Regions from separate parts of the Actinoplanes sp. NPDC019969 genome, predicted to be linked through region 1. Evidence: riboswitches for the same ligand, from Rfam matches in the RefSeq annotation. Region 1 holds a riboswitch; each other region holds the start of a gene.
What was found. Region 1 has a riboswitch for cobalamin ahead of ACZ3II_RS35165 (ABC transporter substrate-binding protein). Riboswitches for the same ligand answer to the same signal wherever they lie in the genome.

Region 1 (5,255 bases):
TGCATGGTGGCGAGCACGGTCAGGCCCCGTTCGGCGCGCAGCCGGTCCACCAGTTCCAGCACCTCCTGCTGGTGGCCGATGTCCAGAGCGCTGGTCGGCTCGTCCAGCAGCAGGATCCCGGCGCCCTGGGCGAGCGCGCGGGCCAGGAAGACCCGCTGCCGCTCGCCTCCGGAGATCTTGTCGAGGCGGCGGCCGGCGAACGGTGTCAGGTCCAAGGCGGCGAGGACCTCCTCAGCGGCGGCCAGGTCGGCGGCCGACTCCCGGCCCAGCGGCGGGACATAGGGGGTACGCCCCAGCAGCACGTAGTCGAACACCCGCATGGCCGGTGGCACCACCGGTGACTGCAGCACCGTGGCCACCGCCTTGGCCCGGTCCCGCCGGTGCAGGGTGTCCACCGCCCGGCCGTGCCACCGGACCGTCCCACCGAACGGCAGCAGCCCGCCGATCGCCCGCAACGCCGTCGACTTGCCGGCCCCGTTCGGCCCGATGACGGTAACCCATTCGCCTTCGGCCACGTCCAGGTCCACACGGTCGACGATGAGCTTGTCGTCGAGCCGCACGGTCAGCCCGGCCACCTCGACGGCGCTCATACCGGCGCCGTCCGGCTGGTCCGCAGCACCAGAATGAAGAACGGCGCCCCCAGGAACGCGGTGATCACGCCGATCGGGATCTCCGCCTCGCCGCCCACGGTCCGGGCCACCAGGTCGGTCAGCGCCAGGAACGCCGCGCCGAACAGCATCGACAGCGGCAGCAGGCCCCGGTAGCTCGGCCCGGCCAGCAGCCGCAGCGTGTGCGGCACGATGATCCCGACGAAGCCGATCAGCCCGGACACGCTGACCGCGGCGGCCGACCCCAGCGACGCCGCGATGATCAGCAGGTACCGGCTGCGCTCCGGATGCAGGCCCAGGCTGGTCGCCTCGGCGTCGCCGACGGTCAAAACGTCCAGCTCGCGGCGGTGGGCCAGGACGATCGCGGCGGTGATCACCGCGTACGGCAGCACCACCAGCACGTCGTGCCAGCCGGCCGTGGCGAGCCGCCCGAGCAGCCAGGAGTACACCTCGCGCAGCGACTCGACGTGCCGCTGGAGCAGGTAGGTCTGGGCCGCGGACAGGAACGCCGACACGGCCACCCCGGCCAGGATCAGCGTGGCCGGAGACCGGTCCCGGCCACCTGCCGCCCCGAGCAGCCAGGTCAGCGCGACCGCCCCGATCGCGCCGGCGAACCCGGCCATCGGCACACCGATCGGCAGCTCGGTGAGACCGTCCTGCGCCCTCCGTCCGAGAACGATCACCACGGTCACCGCGAGCCCGGCCCCGGCGGCCACCCCGAGCAGGTGCGGGTCGGCCAGCGGGTTGCGGAAGGCGCCCTGGTAGGCGGCGCCGGCGAGGGCCAGCATGGCGCCGACGATCAGGCCGAGGACCACGCGCGGAAGCCGGAGCTGGGTCAGGATGGCCACCTCACGCTCGGTGAGGCCGCTGTGCAGCCGTACCCCCGGAACGAGGTTGAGCATCTCCACCGCGACGCCGCCGGGCGGCAACGGGACCGAGCCGAAGGCGAGGCCCAGAACCACCGCGACCAGCACCGTCAGCACACCCGCCGCCAGCCACACCGGGCGCAGCCCGGCGGGCCGGCGGGAACTCACGCGGGAATCTTGCTGATGGCGTCGGCTACCGCCTGAAACAGATCGACGGTACGGGGACCCCAGCGCGAGGCGATGTCGTCGTCGAGCGGGTAGATCTGGCCCTTCGTGACCGCGGTGACCGTGGACCAGCCGGCCCGGGCCCGCACCGTCTCCGGGGACTGCTGGCAGCACTTGGTGTCGGCCAGGAAGATCGTGTCCGGATTCGACCTGACCAGCGACTCCTGGGACAGCTGCGGGTACCCGGCGAACTTGCCGGCCGGATCGGCGGCGTCGGCGACGTTGCTCATGCCGAAGCGGGTGTAGACCGAGCCGATGTAGGTCTTCGAGGTCGCCGAGTAGAGGTCCGGGCCGAGCTCGTGGAAGTAGGTGAGCGGCTTGGTCCGGGCCGGCACCGATTTCACGATCCGGTCGATGTCCGCGGCCATCCGCTCGTTGAGCGCCTTCGCCTCGCCGGTGTGCCCGGTGAGCGTGCCGAACTCGGTGATCTCCCGGTAGGTGTCGTCGAGGGTGACGGCGGCCGGCGACACGAAGACCGGAATCGACAACTTTCCGAGCTGAGCGACGATGTTGTCGGCGTCACCGGAGAGCACCACCAGATCCGGGTCCTTCGCGGCGATCGCCTCGGCGTTCGGCTTGAACCCGGACAGGTTCGTCTTCGGCGCCTCCGCGGGGTACGTCGACTGGTCGTCGACCGCCACGACCTGCGGGCCGGCGCCGATCGCGAACAGCATCTCGGTCGCCGTCGGGCTCAGCGAGACGATCTTCTCGGGCCGGGTGGCCAAGGTCACCGAGCCGACCGTGACGGGGTACGCGGCCGCAGCCGGCCCGGACGCGGCAGGGGTGGGCGCCGGATCGTTCCCGGCGCATCCGGCGAGGAGCAGGGCGGTGGCCGCCATCGCGGTCGTGAGCAGGCGTTTCATGAGTCCTCCTGTCGGCCGGGCGTGTGGTGCTTCGCCGACAGGGCCCAACACACCGGCCGCCGCCCGCGAGGCGCCCCTCCCCGGGAGCGCTGAATCGCGACCGCGCCCAGGCGACCTGGCTAGACCTCCCGGCCGGATCAGGGCCAGCAGGGATCACAGTTGCGGGACAGCTCCGGTTTCACACCGGCTTCGCTGCGGCGCGGTCCTTCAAACGCTAACCCACGACCCTGCGGCAGCCCGGACGCGCACCGGCTTTTTCAGGCTCCGGTGCGCCGGGGGTGCTCGACGATGTCGGCGGCGGTGACCCGGTCACCCTCGGCCGCCGCGTCCTCGTCGCCGGCCAGCGCCGACCGGAGCCGGTCCTTCTCCGCCGTGCGGCGCGCCGCGATCTCGCCGAGCTGCTCGGCCATCTCGTCACGCCAGCCGCGCAACAGGATGAACGACAGCCCGGCCGAGGCGACGAACGCGACCATCGCACTGACCAGGATGTTCAACGGCGTCAGGAGGAACAGCACGACGAAGACCGCCAGGAACAATCCGAGACGGCCGAGCGTGTACTTGACGGCGGGCTTCATGCGTTATCTCCCTCAGCCGGACCGGTGACTGAGCCACCGGAGGCCGTAGAACCAGACCAGGCAGTACACGACCGTACCGGTCAGGGCGCCGCTGCCGCCGCTGACCAAGGCCGGAGCGACCCCGGCCACCAGACCGGCCACCGTCATCCCGGCCGCGACACCGAACCCGATGGCCAGCGCACCCACCATGATCCGGTGTGCGCCGAAGCCCTCGGCCCGGAACTCCTCGACGAACAACCAGACCGGCAGGATCAGCATCAGCCAACCGTTCGACTCGCCGAACTCGCCCAGGCCGGTCAGCGCCAGCACCGCCTCGAAGACCAGCAGGACGGCGGCGCCGACGGCCAGGCCCGCGAACGCGGAACCCAGCAGGTCACCGATCGTCGCCAGGCGACCGGTCGCGTCCTTCTTCAGCTGGGGCATCGACTTCACCGTCCGCGGATGTCAGGCCCAGATCTTCTGGGGCTCGCTGCGCCGCTCGGCCAGCGACGGCGCCTTCTCGTACTCCCGTACCACCTGATAACGAGTGTCCCGCTCGACGGGCTGGAACCCGGCGTCCCAGATCAGGTGAAGAAGGTCGTCGCGGTGCATGGTGTGCGGTGTCCCGTACGAGTCGGCATCGTGGGTGATCTTGTATTCGACCACCGAGCCGTCCAGATCGTCAGCGCCGAAGTTGAGCGAGAGCTGTGCCACCGATAGGCCGTGCATGACCCAGAAGTTCTTCAGATGCGGCACGTTGTCGAACAGCAGGCGGGACACCGCGAAGGTCTTCAGCGACTCGGCCGGCGCGGCCATCGTGGTGCGGTCCTGGATCCGGTTGCGGATCTTGCCGTCCGCCGAGTCGTGGAAGTCGTGCTGGTAGCGCAGCGGGATGAAGACCGCGAACCCGCCGGTCTCGTCCTGCAGCTCACGCAGGCGCAGCACGTGGTCCACCCGGTGCCGCGGCTCCTCGATGTGCCCGTACAGCATGGTCGCGGGGGTCTTCATGCCCTTCTCGTGGGCCAGCCGGTGGATGCGGGACCAGTCCTCCCAGTGGCACTCGTGATCCACGATGTGCTGCCGGACCTCCCAGTCGAAGATCTCCGCGCCGCCGCCGGTCAGCGACTCCAGCCCGGCGTCCATCAGCTCGTCCAGGATCTCGCTCGCCGGCAGCCCGCTGATCTTCTCGAACCACTGCACCTCGGTCGCGGTGAAGCACTTGAGCTTCACGTTGGGCAGCGCGGCCTTCAGCTCGCGCAGCACCTTGGGGTAGTAGCGCCAGGGCAGGCTCGGGTGCAGCCCGTTCACGATGTGCAGCTCGGTGAGCTGCTCGTCCTCCATCTCCTTGGCCTTGGCGACGGCCTCGTCGATGCGCATCGTGTACGCGTCCTTCTCGCCGGGCTTGCGTTGAAAGGAGCAGTACGCGCAGCTGGCCGAGCAGACATTGGTGAGGTTGAGGTGCCGGTTGACGTTGAACATCACCCGGTCGCCGTTCAGCTCGGTGCGCCGGTGATGTGCCAGGCGGCCGAGCCAGGCCAGATCGTCACAGGCGTAGAGCGCGACGCCGTCCTCCCGCGTCAGCCGCTCACCGGCGTAGACCTTGGCCTCGAGCTCACGCTTCAACCCCGCATCCATGCGGTCGAGAGTACGTCGCGCCCCTCTGGACACCCCTGGCACCACTGATCTGAAAAAATCTCAGCGTGCTTTCACCTTCATTCGATCGACACCGGTACGGCGCTTGCGGTATGAACCATTAGGGACGACTAGCGACGGTCGGTACCGACGCGGACGGGGAGCTCATGGGCAAGGCATCGCGGTACGGACGCCCCCAACTCAGGCGTTTCGTGCACTCATGCTTTCGGCCTCTGGCCTGCTCAGCCGTGGTGGCCGCAGCCATCGCGGCGCTGTTCCAGCCGATCCCGGCACTCGCCGACCCGGCCTCCGCCCCCGGCACCGCCAGCGTGCCCTCGGCCGGCTCGCGCCCCACCCTGAGCGGCGCGCTCGTCCTGCCCGGCACACCCGTCACCACCACCACGGCGTCCGCGCCGTCCCTGCTCCCGCCCGGCGGCGTCGCCAGCCCGATCATCCAGAAGGTGGAGAAGGGCCGCGCCGAGATCACCGCCATCGGTGAGCGGCTCG
Region 2 (5,255 bases), on a different contig from region 1:
GCATCGCACTGGTGCCCCAGGCGGACAGGCCGACCGATTTCGGCCAGTCGCCGTAGTCAGCGCGGTACCGGTTGAGCAGCGAGTCGGCCATCGCCTGGCCGGTCTCCCAGGCGAGCTGGCTGGGGATCGCCTTGGGGTCGACGGAGTAGAAGTTGCGGCCGGTCGGCAGCACGTTGATCAGGCCGCGCAGGGGTGATCCGCTGGGCCCGGCCGGCACGTAGCCGCCGTCCAGGGCGTGCAGCACGTGGGTCAGCTCGTCGGTCGTCTTCGCGAGCCGGGGCACGACCTCGGTCGCGGCGAATTCGAGCACCCGAACCACCGCCTCGGCATCTCTCCCTGCCGCACCCGACTCTTCTTCCGGGAGGCCGGCCAGCGCCGCGGTCACGAAATCGGGGGTGACGCCGGTCGGCCAGCCCGCCTCCTCCATAGCGGTCACCAGCGCGCGGGCCTGCGCCTCCACCGCGTCCGTCGCCGCCGTGGAAGCGTCCTCGGGCAGGCCCAGCGCCTCCCGCAGACCCGGCAGCGCGGCCACCTTCCCCGCCCACATCTGCCGCGCCCGCAGCATGGCGAGGACCAGGTTGATCCGGGCCTCGCCCCGCGGGGCCGCCCCGAGCACGTGCAGCCCGTCGCGGATCTGCACGTCCTTGACCTCACACAGCCATCCGTCGATGTGCATGATGAAGTCGTCGAACTCTTCGTCGTCCGGCCGGTTCTGCTGGCCCAGGTCGTGGTCCATCTTGGCGGCCTGGATCAGGGTCCAGATCTGCGCCCGGATCGCCGGCAGCTTCGCCGGGTCCAGCGCCGCGATGTTGGCGTGCTCGTCGAGCAGCTGCTCCAGGCGGGCGATGTCGCCGTACGACTCGGCGCGTGCCATCGGCGGGATCAGGTGGTCGACCAGGGTGGCGTGCGCGCGGCGCTTGGCCTGGGTGCCCTCGCCCGGGTCGTTGACCAGGAACGGGTAGATCAGCGGCAGGTCGCCGAGGGCCGCGTCGGTGCCGTCCGAGGCGGACATGCCCACGTTCTTGCCGGGCAGCCACTCCAGGTTGCCGTGCTTGCCGACGTGCACGACGGCGTGCGCGCCGAACTCGTCGGCGAGCCAGCGGTACGCGGCCAGGTAGTGGTGGCTCGGCGGCAGGTCGGGGTCGTGGTAGATCGCCACCGGGTTGGCGCCGAAACCGCGCGGCGGCTGCACCATCACCACGATGTTCTCGTCGCGGAGCGCGGCCAGCACGATGTCGTCGCCGTCCACGTAGAGCTCGCCCGGCGCCGTGCCCCAGTGCCGCTCGACGCCCTCCCGGAAGTCGGCGGGAAGCTTGTCGAACCACTCCCGGTAGCGGGATGCCGGAATTCTCACGGGATTTCCGGACAACTGCTCCTCGGTCAGCCAGTCCGGGTCCTGTCCACCGGCCGCGATCAGCGTATGGATCAGGCCGTCACCGTCGTACTCCGCGAAATTTCCGACTTTGTAGCCTTTATCGCGAAGTGCTGCCAGAAGCGCAACCGTGGACGCCGGAGTGTCCAGCCCGACCGCGTTACCGATCCGCGAATGCTTCGTCGGGTAGGCCGACAGCATCAGCGCGATCTTCCGCTCGGCCGGCGGGACGTGCCGCAGGCGGGCGTGCGCGACAGCGATCCCGGCCACCCGCAGCGCCCGCTCCGGGTCGGCCACGTAGACCGACAGCCCGTCCGGGTCGATCTCCTTGAACGAGAACGGCACCGTGATGATCCGGCCGTCGAACTCCGGGATCGCCACCTGCGTCGCCGCGTCGAGCGGGGTCAGACCGTCGTCGCTGGCCTCCCACGCCGCCCGCGAGCTGGTCAGGCACAGCCCCTGCAGGATCGGCACGTCCAGGTCGGCGAGCACCCCGACGTCCCACGCCTCGTCGTCGCCGCCGGCGCTCACCGTGGCCGGTTTGGTGCCGCCCGCCGCCAGCACCGTCACCACCAGGGCGTCCGCCTTGCGCAGCTCGGCCAGCAGCTCCGGGGAGGCGGTCCGCAGCGACGCCGTGTAGATCGGCAGCGGCCGTGCGCCCTTCGCCTCGATCGCCTGGCACAGCGCCTCGACGAACGCGGTGTTCCCGGCCATGTGGTGCGCGCGGTAGTAGAGCACCGCGACGGTCGCCGGGCCCGTCACGCCCGGGTCGCGCGGCAGGATGCCCCACTGCGGCGCCTCCACCGCCGGGGCGAACCCGTTGCCGGTCAGCAGCACCGTGTCGGAGAGGAAGTCGTGCAGCGACGCCAGGTTCTCCGCGCCGCCCTGGGCCAGGTAGGTGTGCGCGTCCGCGGCCACACCCGCCGGAACCGTGGAGAGCTTCATCAGCTCCGCGTCCGGCGCCTGCTCGCCACCGAGCACCACCACCGGCACACTGCCCGCGAGCAGCGTGTCCAGGCCCTCCTCCCAGGCCCGGCGGCCCCCGAGGATCCGCACCACGACAAGGTCGACCCCGTCGAGGAGAGCCGGAAGATCGGCGACGCCGGTCCGCGCCGGGTTGGCCAGGCGCCAGGCCGAACCGCTGGCCCGGGCGCTGAGCAGGTCGGTGTCGGACGTCGACAGCAGCAGGAACACGCGCACTCCCCTCGGGGTCCGCGCCCCGGGTAGTCGGATGTCACAGCGACCGGAGTTCCTGGCTCCCAGGGAACATCCCTGGTCACAGTGGCGGGACCGCGCCGGTCTCACACCGGCTTCCTCCGCGGCGTCGCCGCTCGTGGACCCATAACCTTTCCGAACCCCGGTATCCGCCGTCAAGGCGGGAGGCCCGCTGTGACGCTCCCGACCCGAAGGTGAATCCGTGTCGGGGGGTCGCCGTAGTATCCGGGCCATGTCTGCCCGCCGATCCTCCGACACGGACGCCTGCCCCGGCGCGCTGCGGCTGCACGCCGCGGCCGACGGCATGCTGGCCCGGGTGCGGCTGCCCGGCGGGATGCTGTCCGGGGCTCAGCTGCGGTCGCTGCGGGAGCTTGCCGAGGAGTTCGGGGACGGCCATCTGGAGCTGACCTCCCGGGCGAATCTCCAGATCAGAGCCTTGCGGGCAGGCGACGCTCCGGCTGTGGCGGCCCGCTTGCGCGAGGCCGGGCTGCTGCCTTCCCCGACTCACGACAATGTACGGAACATCGCCGCCCCGCCTCTGCTCGGACCGTCGCTCCGCACCCTCGTGAGCGAGCTGGACCTGGCCATCCAGGACGATCCCGGCCTCCCGCACCTTCCCGGCAAGTTCCTCTTCGCGATCGGCCACGTGCCGCTCGCCTCCGACGTGGCCGCCATCCCGCTCATTCCCCACCTGCTTGGCATTCCCTCGGCCGCCGCCTCCTCCCACGCGCCGGCCCCGGTGGGGCTCGGCGATGAGCGGGCCGGCAACGCAGCGTTCGCGATCAGGTTCGCGGGGCACGACACCGGGGTCCGGGTGACGTTCGAGCGGGTCGTGCCGGTGCTCATCGCGGCCGCACACGCGTTCCTGGCGGAGCGAGAGGCGCAGCGTCACGACGGGCCGGCGGCCTGGCGGCTGCGGGAGTTGACCGACGGCCCGGCCCGGGTCTCGGCGCGGGTGGTGGCGGCACTCGGCTTGACGACGGCTCCGGTGGAAGCCGCGGCGCCGGTCAGCGCGCCGGAGCCTGCTGACCTGATCGGGCCGCTGCGGCAGGACGACGGGCTGACCGCGGTTGCGGCGCTGGTGCCGTTGGGACGGCTCGATGGCGTACGACTCAGGGTCTTGGAACAGGCGGAACGCCTGGTGGTGACGCCTTGGCGCGGAGTGGTCGTGCCTGATCTGCCGCCGCAGGCGGCCGTGGCCTGGGCGGCCCGCCTGACCGAAATCGATCTCGCCGTGACGCCTGGTTCGCCGTGGACCGGGGTGACCGCCTGCGCCGGCCGGCCCGGCTGCGCGAAATCCCTGGCCGACGTGCGTGCGGACGCCGCCGCCGCGGCCCGGTTCGTCGACGGCCTCCCGGTCCACTGGGTCGGCTGTGACCGCGCCTGTGGCAGCCCTGCCGGTCGGCACGTCCGCGCGGAGGCCACCCCCGAGGGCTACCGGATCACCCGTTTCCCCCACACCGGCGGCGGGAGCAGGAGCCGGTCCGAGGCCGGAAACGGGAACGAGACCCAGGCCAGAAACGGGAACCGCACCGGAAACGGGACGGGTGGGCCGTCGGTGTGGGAGGCGGGGACGCGGATGCTGGCGGACGTGGTGGCTGTGGCTAGGAGGCCCTGAGGATATGGAGTACGTGCGCGACGGCGCGGAGATCTATCGGCGGTCGTTCGCCACGATCCGGGCCGAGGCGGATCTGTCGGGGCTGCCGGAGGACGTGTCGCGGGTGGTGGTGCGGATGATCCACGCCTGCGGGATGGTGGATCTGGTGGAGGATGTCCGGTTCAGTCCGGGAGTGGTCACGGCGGCGCGTAAGGCGCTGCTCGGTGGGGCGCCGATCCTCTGCGACGCCGAGATGGTCGCGTCGGGGGTGACGCGGACCCGGCTGCCCGCCGCCAACGAGGTGCTGTGCACGCTGCGGGATCCGGCGGTTCCGGCGCTGGCGGCGGAGATCGGGAACACCCGCAGCGCGGCCGCCCTGGACCTGTGGGGAGACCGGCTCGGCGGCGCGGTGGTGGCGATCGGGAACGCGCCGACGGCCCTGTTCCGGCTGCTGGAGATGGTCGCGGCCGGTGCGCCGCGACCGGCGGCGGTGCTCGGGATCCCGGTGGGGTTCATCGGCGCGGCCGAGTCCAAGGAAGCCTTGGCGGAGTCCGGCCTGGAGTACCTGATCGTGCGGGGCCGCCGGGGCGGCAGTGCCATCACAGCGGCCGCGGTGAACGCGCTCGCCTCGGAAGCGGAATAGGCCGGAACGGAAGAAACATGACGAACGACGCACCCCGTAACGACACCGGCGCGGGCTCGAGGACCGGACGACTGTTCGGGGTCGGGCTGGGCCCCGGGGATCCCGAGCTGGTGACGGTCAAGGCGGCGCGGCTGATCGGCGCGGCCGACGTGATCGCGTACCACTCGGCGCGGCACGGGCGCAGCAACGCGCGGGCGATCGCCGCCGGTTACCTGCGGCCCGGGCAGATCGAGGAGGCCCTGGTCTACCCGGTGACGACGGAGACGACCGATCACCCGGGCGGATATCAGGGGGCGATCGACGAGTTCTACACCGAGGCGGCGGAGCGGCTCGCGGCGCATCTGGACGCCGGGCGGGACGTGGTGCTGCTCGCCGAGGGCGACCCGCTGTTCTACGGGTCCTACATGCACATGCACAAGCGGCTCGCC
Region 3 (5,255 bases), on a different contig from region 1:
GAACATTCCGAACAGCAGCGCGTGCAAGGCCGGCCGCACGGTCATGCAGGGCATGGTGGCCGGGCCGGGCGGGGCGCTCTACATCGTGTTCACCAAGGCGGCGGGCGCGGAGCCGGTGCTGTCGCGGTGGACCCGGGACGGCACGGCGTGGGACGGCGCCAGCTGGATCTGCGCCGGCGCGCCGACCTCCATCCCGGCGCTCGGGCACGGCAACGACCTGGCGTACCACGCGAACTACCTGGGCGGCGGCCCGGCGCTGATCGCCACCCAGGGCAGCCAGTCGGCGTTCCTGAGCAACCAGGTGACGATCATCAAGCTGAGCTCGGCCGGGGCCATCGGCGCCGTCTCCGAGGTGACGCTGCCGATGAACATCAGCGGCCTCTGCTACAGCGCGACGGCGGCCGGCGGCGCCGGCAAGTACGCCGCCCGGCGGCTCGGCAGCCTGTGGACGCACGCCGGGTCCGGGGCGCTGACCAGCGGCTGGACGCTGGTGAACAGCAGCATCACCAGCCACGACAACCGCTCCGACCAGGGCATCGACTGCTCGGAGAACTACATCTGGAACACCAAGTCGATCAACACCTCGTCGGCCCAGACCGGCTGGAACTGGGTCTACCAGTACAACTGGTCCGGCGGCGACGTGGAGAGCGACATCGGCGTCCCGGGTAACGACCTGGTCGACGAGATCGAGGACGTCACCCACATCGGCGGCGAGTTCTTCGTCGGCATCAACCGCAACGACGGCCTCGCCGACTCGGTGAAGGTCTTCGTCGAGTAACACGGGCGATCCCAGCGAATGGCTCCGGTCCATGGACCGGAGCCATTCGGCGCTGTCAGGAGAAGCAGGCGTCCACCACGGCGGGGGAGACCTCGGCGAGGGTGGCCGGGTTCCAGCGCGGCCGGCGGTCCTTGTCGATGATCTGGGCGCGGATCCCCTCGGCCAGGTCCGGCAGCCGTAGCAGCGCGGCCGACAGCCGGTACTCCTGGTCGAGCGCCGCCCGCAGCCCGGGCAGCCCGGCGGCCGTCCGCAGCGACCGGAGGGTGACGACCAGGGACGTCGGCGACTTGGTGCCGATCTCCTTGGCGGCGGCCTGTGCGGCGGGCGACGGGTGGGCGGCGAGCCGGTCGACGATCGCGGCGACGTCGTCCCCGGTGTAACAGGAGTCGATCCACGAGCGGGCGCCGTCCAGGTCGCCGGTCGCCGGGGCGGTGGCGACGGCGGCCACGGCGGCGGCCGGATCGCCGTCCCGCAACCCGCGTTGCAACGCGGGCAGCCGCGCGGCCGGGACGTGGTGGTCGGCGAGACCGGCGGCGATCGCGTCGGTGGCGCCGATGGCCGTGCCGGTCAGCGCCAGATGGGTGCCGATCTCGCCGGGGGCATGCGACAGCAGCCACGACCCGCCGACGTCGGGGTGCAGGCCGATGCCGGTCTCGGGCATGGCCAGCCGGGACCGCTCGGTGACGACCCGGATCGCGGCGTGCGCGGACACCCCGATGCCGCCGCCCATCACCAGGCCGTCCATGAACGCGACGATCGGTTTCGGGTATGCGGCGATGGTGGCGTTCAGCCGGTACTCGGTGGCGAAGAAATCCAGCGTCCCGGTGCCGCCGGAGACCGCGTCGGCGTGCATCGACCGCAGGTCGCCGCCGGCGCACAGCCCGCGCTCCCCGGCCCCGCTGATCAGCACCGTCGTGATCGCGGGGTCGGAGGCCCACGCGTCGAGGGCCCGGCCGATGATCTCCACCATCTCCAGGGTGAGCGCGTTGATCGCGGCGGGCCGGTTGAGGGTCAGATGGCCGAGACGGCCGGTCACATCAGCGAGCACGGGTGGTGGGGTCACCGCGTCATCTTAGAGATCAGACACACCATGTTGGGTTGCGGTTTTTCCCAGCCGTCCATATATGGTGTCTCCCGCAGCTGGTTCGGCCGGTCTTCCCAGACTCGGCCGAGGCAACAGGGAACCCGGTGGGAAACCGGGACTGCCCCGCAGCGGTGAGTGGGAACGACCGCCGTCATGAAGCACTGGGCTCGCGAGCCTGGGAAGCGACGGCCAGTAGGCATGCGTACGACGCCCACGAGTCCGAAGACCTGCCAGCGCGCCGCACACCGGCCGGTGTGCGGCGGTCGAAGGCCGCGTGGGACGGCCGACGCCGATCGTGTCCGCGTGGCCGCCGTGCCCGCGGGCCGGATGGTGTCCGCCCTCGCGCGTCCTGGAGCTCGCGAGGAGAGGGCATGACGCTCACACCGGAGAAGATCACCGGCGTGCCGGAACAACGGCGGCATGCGATGCAGGTGCGCAAGAGAAACGGCGACCTGGAAGCGGTCGACGTCAACAAGATCGTCACAGCGGTCGAGCGGTGGGTCGCCGACCTGGACGAGGTCGACCCGCTGCGGGTGGCGACGAAGACGATCAGCGGCCTGTACGACGGCGCGACCACCGAAGAGATGGACAAGCTGTCGATCCAGACGGCGGCGGAGCTGATCGGCGAGGAGCCGCAGTACTCGAAGCTCGCGGCGCGGCTGCTCACGGCGTACGTCGGCGAAGAAGTCCGTGGTCAGGGTGTGGAGTCGTTCAGCCAGTCGATCCGGTACGCGCACGGGCTGGGGCTGATCGGCGACGAGACGGCGGCGTTCGTGGCGGCGCACGCGGGCGAACTCGACGACGCCGTGGACCCGTCCGGTGACCTGCGGTTCGAGTACTTCGGACTGCGGACCGTCGCCGACCGGTACCTGCTGCGGCACCCGGAGACCCGGCTGGTCGTGGAGACGCCGCAGTACTGGCTGCTGCGTGTCGCGTGCGGCCTGTCGACGGGCGTCGCGGAGGCGGTCGGCTTCTACCGGCTGATGTCGTCGCTGGCCTATCTTCCCAGCTCACCGACCCTGTTCAACTCCGGCACCCGGCACACCCAGATGTCGTCGTGCTTCCTGGTCGATTCGCCGAAGGACGAGCTCGACTCCATCTACGAGCGCTATCACCAGGTCGCGAAACTGTCGAAGTTCTCCGGCGGCATCGGCATCGCCTGGTCGCGGGTCCGGGGCCGGGGCGCGCTGATCCGCGGCACGAACGGCAAGTCGAACGGCATCGTCCCGTTCCTGAAAACCCTCGACGCCGGGGTGGCGGCGGTCAATCAGGGCGGCCGGCGCAAAGGCGCGGCGTGCGTCTATCTGGAGCCGTGGCACCCGGACGTCGAGGAGTTCCTGGAACTGCGCGACAACACCGGTGAGGAATCGCGGCGTACCCACAATCTGAACCTGGCGAACTGGATTCCGGACGAGTTCATGCGCCGGGTCGAGGCCGACGCCGACTGGTCGCTGATCGACCCGTCGGACGCCCCGGAACTGCCCGACCTGTTCGGCGCGGCCTTCGACGAGGCCTACCGGGCGGCCGAGAAGAAGGCGGTCAGAACCGTCAAGGCCCGGGATCTGTACGGGCGGATGATGCGCACCCTGGCGCAGACCGGCAACGGCTGGATGACCTTCAAGGACCGGTCCAACGCGCTGTCGAACCAGACCGGCGAACCGGGCAACGTCATCCACCTGTCCAACCTGTGCACCGAGATCCTCGAGGTGAACAGCGACGACGAGACGGCGGTCTGCAACCTCGGGTCGATCAACCTGGGCGCGCACGTCACCGCCGACGGGGTCGACTGGGCGAAGCTGCGGGACACCGTCCGCACGGCCGTGGTCTACCTGGACCGGGTCATCGACATCAACTACTACCCGTCGCAGCAGGCGGCGAAGTCCAACCCGCGCTGGCGGCCGGTCGGCCTGGGCCTGATGGGCCTGCAGGACGCGTTCTTCACGCTGCGGCTGCCGTTCGACTCGGCGGCGGCGAAGGAGCTGTCGACACGGGTCCAGGAGGAGATCTTCCTGACCGCGCTGGAACAGTCGGCGCAACTCGCGGCGACGTTCGGCGCGCATCCGGCGTACCCCGAAACCCGGGCCGCCAAGGGTGACCTGCACGCCGACCTGTGGGGCGCCGACCTGACGCAGAATGCGCGCTGGAATGCGGTTCGCGCCGCGGTGAAACAGCACGGGCTGCGGAATTCGCTGCTGATCGCGATCGCGCCGACGGCCACGATCGCGTCCATCGCCGGCTGCTACGAATGCGTCGAACCGCAGGTCTCCAACCTCTTCAAACGGGAGACGATGTCGGGCGAGTTCCTGCAGATCAACACCTATCTGGTACGGGAGCTCAAGTCCCGTGGCCTGTGGACCGCCGCCGTTCGCGAGCAGATCAAACGGGCCGAGGGCTCGGTCCAGGCGATCGCCGAACTGCCCGCCGACGTCAAGGAACTGTTCCGCACCGCGTGGGAACTGCCGCAGCGCGCGCTGATCGATCTCGCCGCCGCCCGGGCGCCGTTCATCGACCAGTCGCAGTCGCTGAACCTGTTCCTGGCCGCCCCGACCATCAACAAACTCTCCTCGATGTATCTGTACGCCTGGAAGTCCGGCCTGAAGACCAGTTACTACCTGCGCTCGCGGCCGGCGACGCGCATTCAGCAGGCGACCGTGTCGGTGGCCCCGGCGCTGATTCCGGCGCTCACCCCGGCCGAAGCCTGCTCCCTGGAAAACCCCGAATCGTGTGAGGCCTGCCAGTAATGCTGCTCGACCCCGGAATGGACCTGACCCTGCGGCCGATGAAGTACCCGCACTTCTTCGACCGTTTCAAGGACGCCATCAAGAACACCTGGACCGTCGAGGAGGTCGACCTGCACGGCGACCTCGCCGACCTCGCTCGTCTGTCGCCCGCCGAACAGCATCTGGTGTCGCGGCTGGTCGCGTTCTTCGCCACCGGCGACACCATCGTCGCGAACAACCTGGTCCTCAACCTGTACCAGCACGTCAACTCCCCGGAGGGCCGGCTCTACCTGTCCCGGCAGCTGTTCGAGGAGGCCGTGCACGTCCAGTTCTATCTGAACCTGCTCGACACCTACGTCCCCGATCTCGCCGAGCGGACCGCCGCTTTCGCCGCCGTCGAGAACATCCCGTCGATCGCCCGCAAGGCCGAGTTCTGCTTCAAGTGGATCGACTCGGTCTTCGACCTGCGCAAGCTGGAGACCAAGGAGCACCGGCGGGCGTTCCTGCTCAACGTGATCTGCTTCGCGGCCTGCATCGAGGGACTGTTCTTCTACGGCGCGTTCGCGTACGTCTACTTCCTGCGCTCCCGCGGCGTGCTGCAGGGGCTCGCGTCCGGCACCAACTGGGTGTTCCGGGACGAGAGCATGCACATGGCGTTCGCGTTCGACGTCGT

Region 2: linked by a shared signal. The riboswitch ahead of cobN (cobaltochelatase subunit CobN) and the one ahead of ACZ3II_RS35165 (ABC transporter substrate-binding protein) in region 1 are both predicted to bind cobalamin.
Region 3: linked by a shared signal. The riboswitch ahead of ACZ3II_RS10665 (ribonucleoside-diphosphate reductase subunit alpha) and the one ahead of ACZ3II_RS35165 (ABC transporter substrate-binding protein) in region 1 are both predicted to bind cobalamin.

The regions. Positions count from the first base shown of each region.
Region 1 is NZ_JBVHFK010000014.1:91,505-96,759, reverse strand. It holds gene ACZ3II_RS35175 (ABC transporter ATP-binding protein) at 1-590, opposite strand, end outside; gene ACZ3II_RS35170 (FecCD family ABC transporter permease) at 587-1,642, opposite strand; gene ACZ3II_RS35165 (ABC transporter substrate-binding protein) at 1,639-2,562, opposite strand; cobalamin riboswitch at 2,654-2,819, opposite strand; gene ACZ3II_RS35160 (DUF4229 domain-containing protein) at 2,820-3,137, opposite strand; gene ACZ3II_RS35155 (hypothetical protein) at 3,150-3,560, opposite strand; gene mqnE (aminofutalosine synthase MqnE) at 3,582-4,751, opposite strand; gene ACZ3II_RS35145 (C40 family peptidase) at 5,000-5,255, shown strand, end outside.
Region 2 is NZ_JBVHFK010000004.1:206,403-211,657, forward strand. It holds gene cobN (cobaltochelatase subunit CobN) at 1-2,566, opposite strand, end outside; cobalamin riboswitch at 2,597-2,723, opposite strand; gene ACZ3II_RS14365 (precorrin-3B synthase) at 2,820-4,205, shown strand; gene ACZ3II_RS14370 (precorrin-8X methylmutase) at 4,210-4,827, shown strand; gene ACZ3II_RS14375 (precorrin-2 C(20)-methyltransferase) at 4,845-5,255, shown strand, end outside.
Region 3 is NZ_JBVHFK010000003.1:114,981-120,235, forward strand. It holds gene ACZ3II_RS10655 (hypothetical protein) at 1-778, shown strand, start outside; gene ACZ3II_RS10660 (enoyl-CoA hydratase/isomerase family protein) at 834-1,841, opposite strand; cobalamin riboswitch at 1,903-2,111, shown strand; gene ACZ3II_RS10665 (ribonucleoside-diphosphate reductase subunit alpha) at 2,234-4,603, shown strand; gene ACZ3II_RS10670 (ribonucleotide-diphosphate reductase subunit beta) at 4,603-5,255, shown strand, end outside.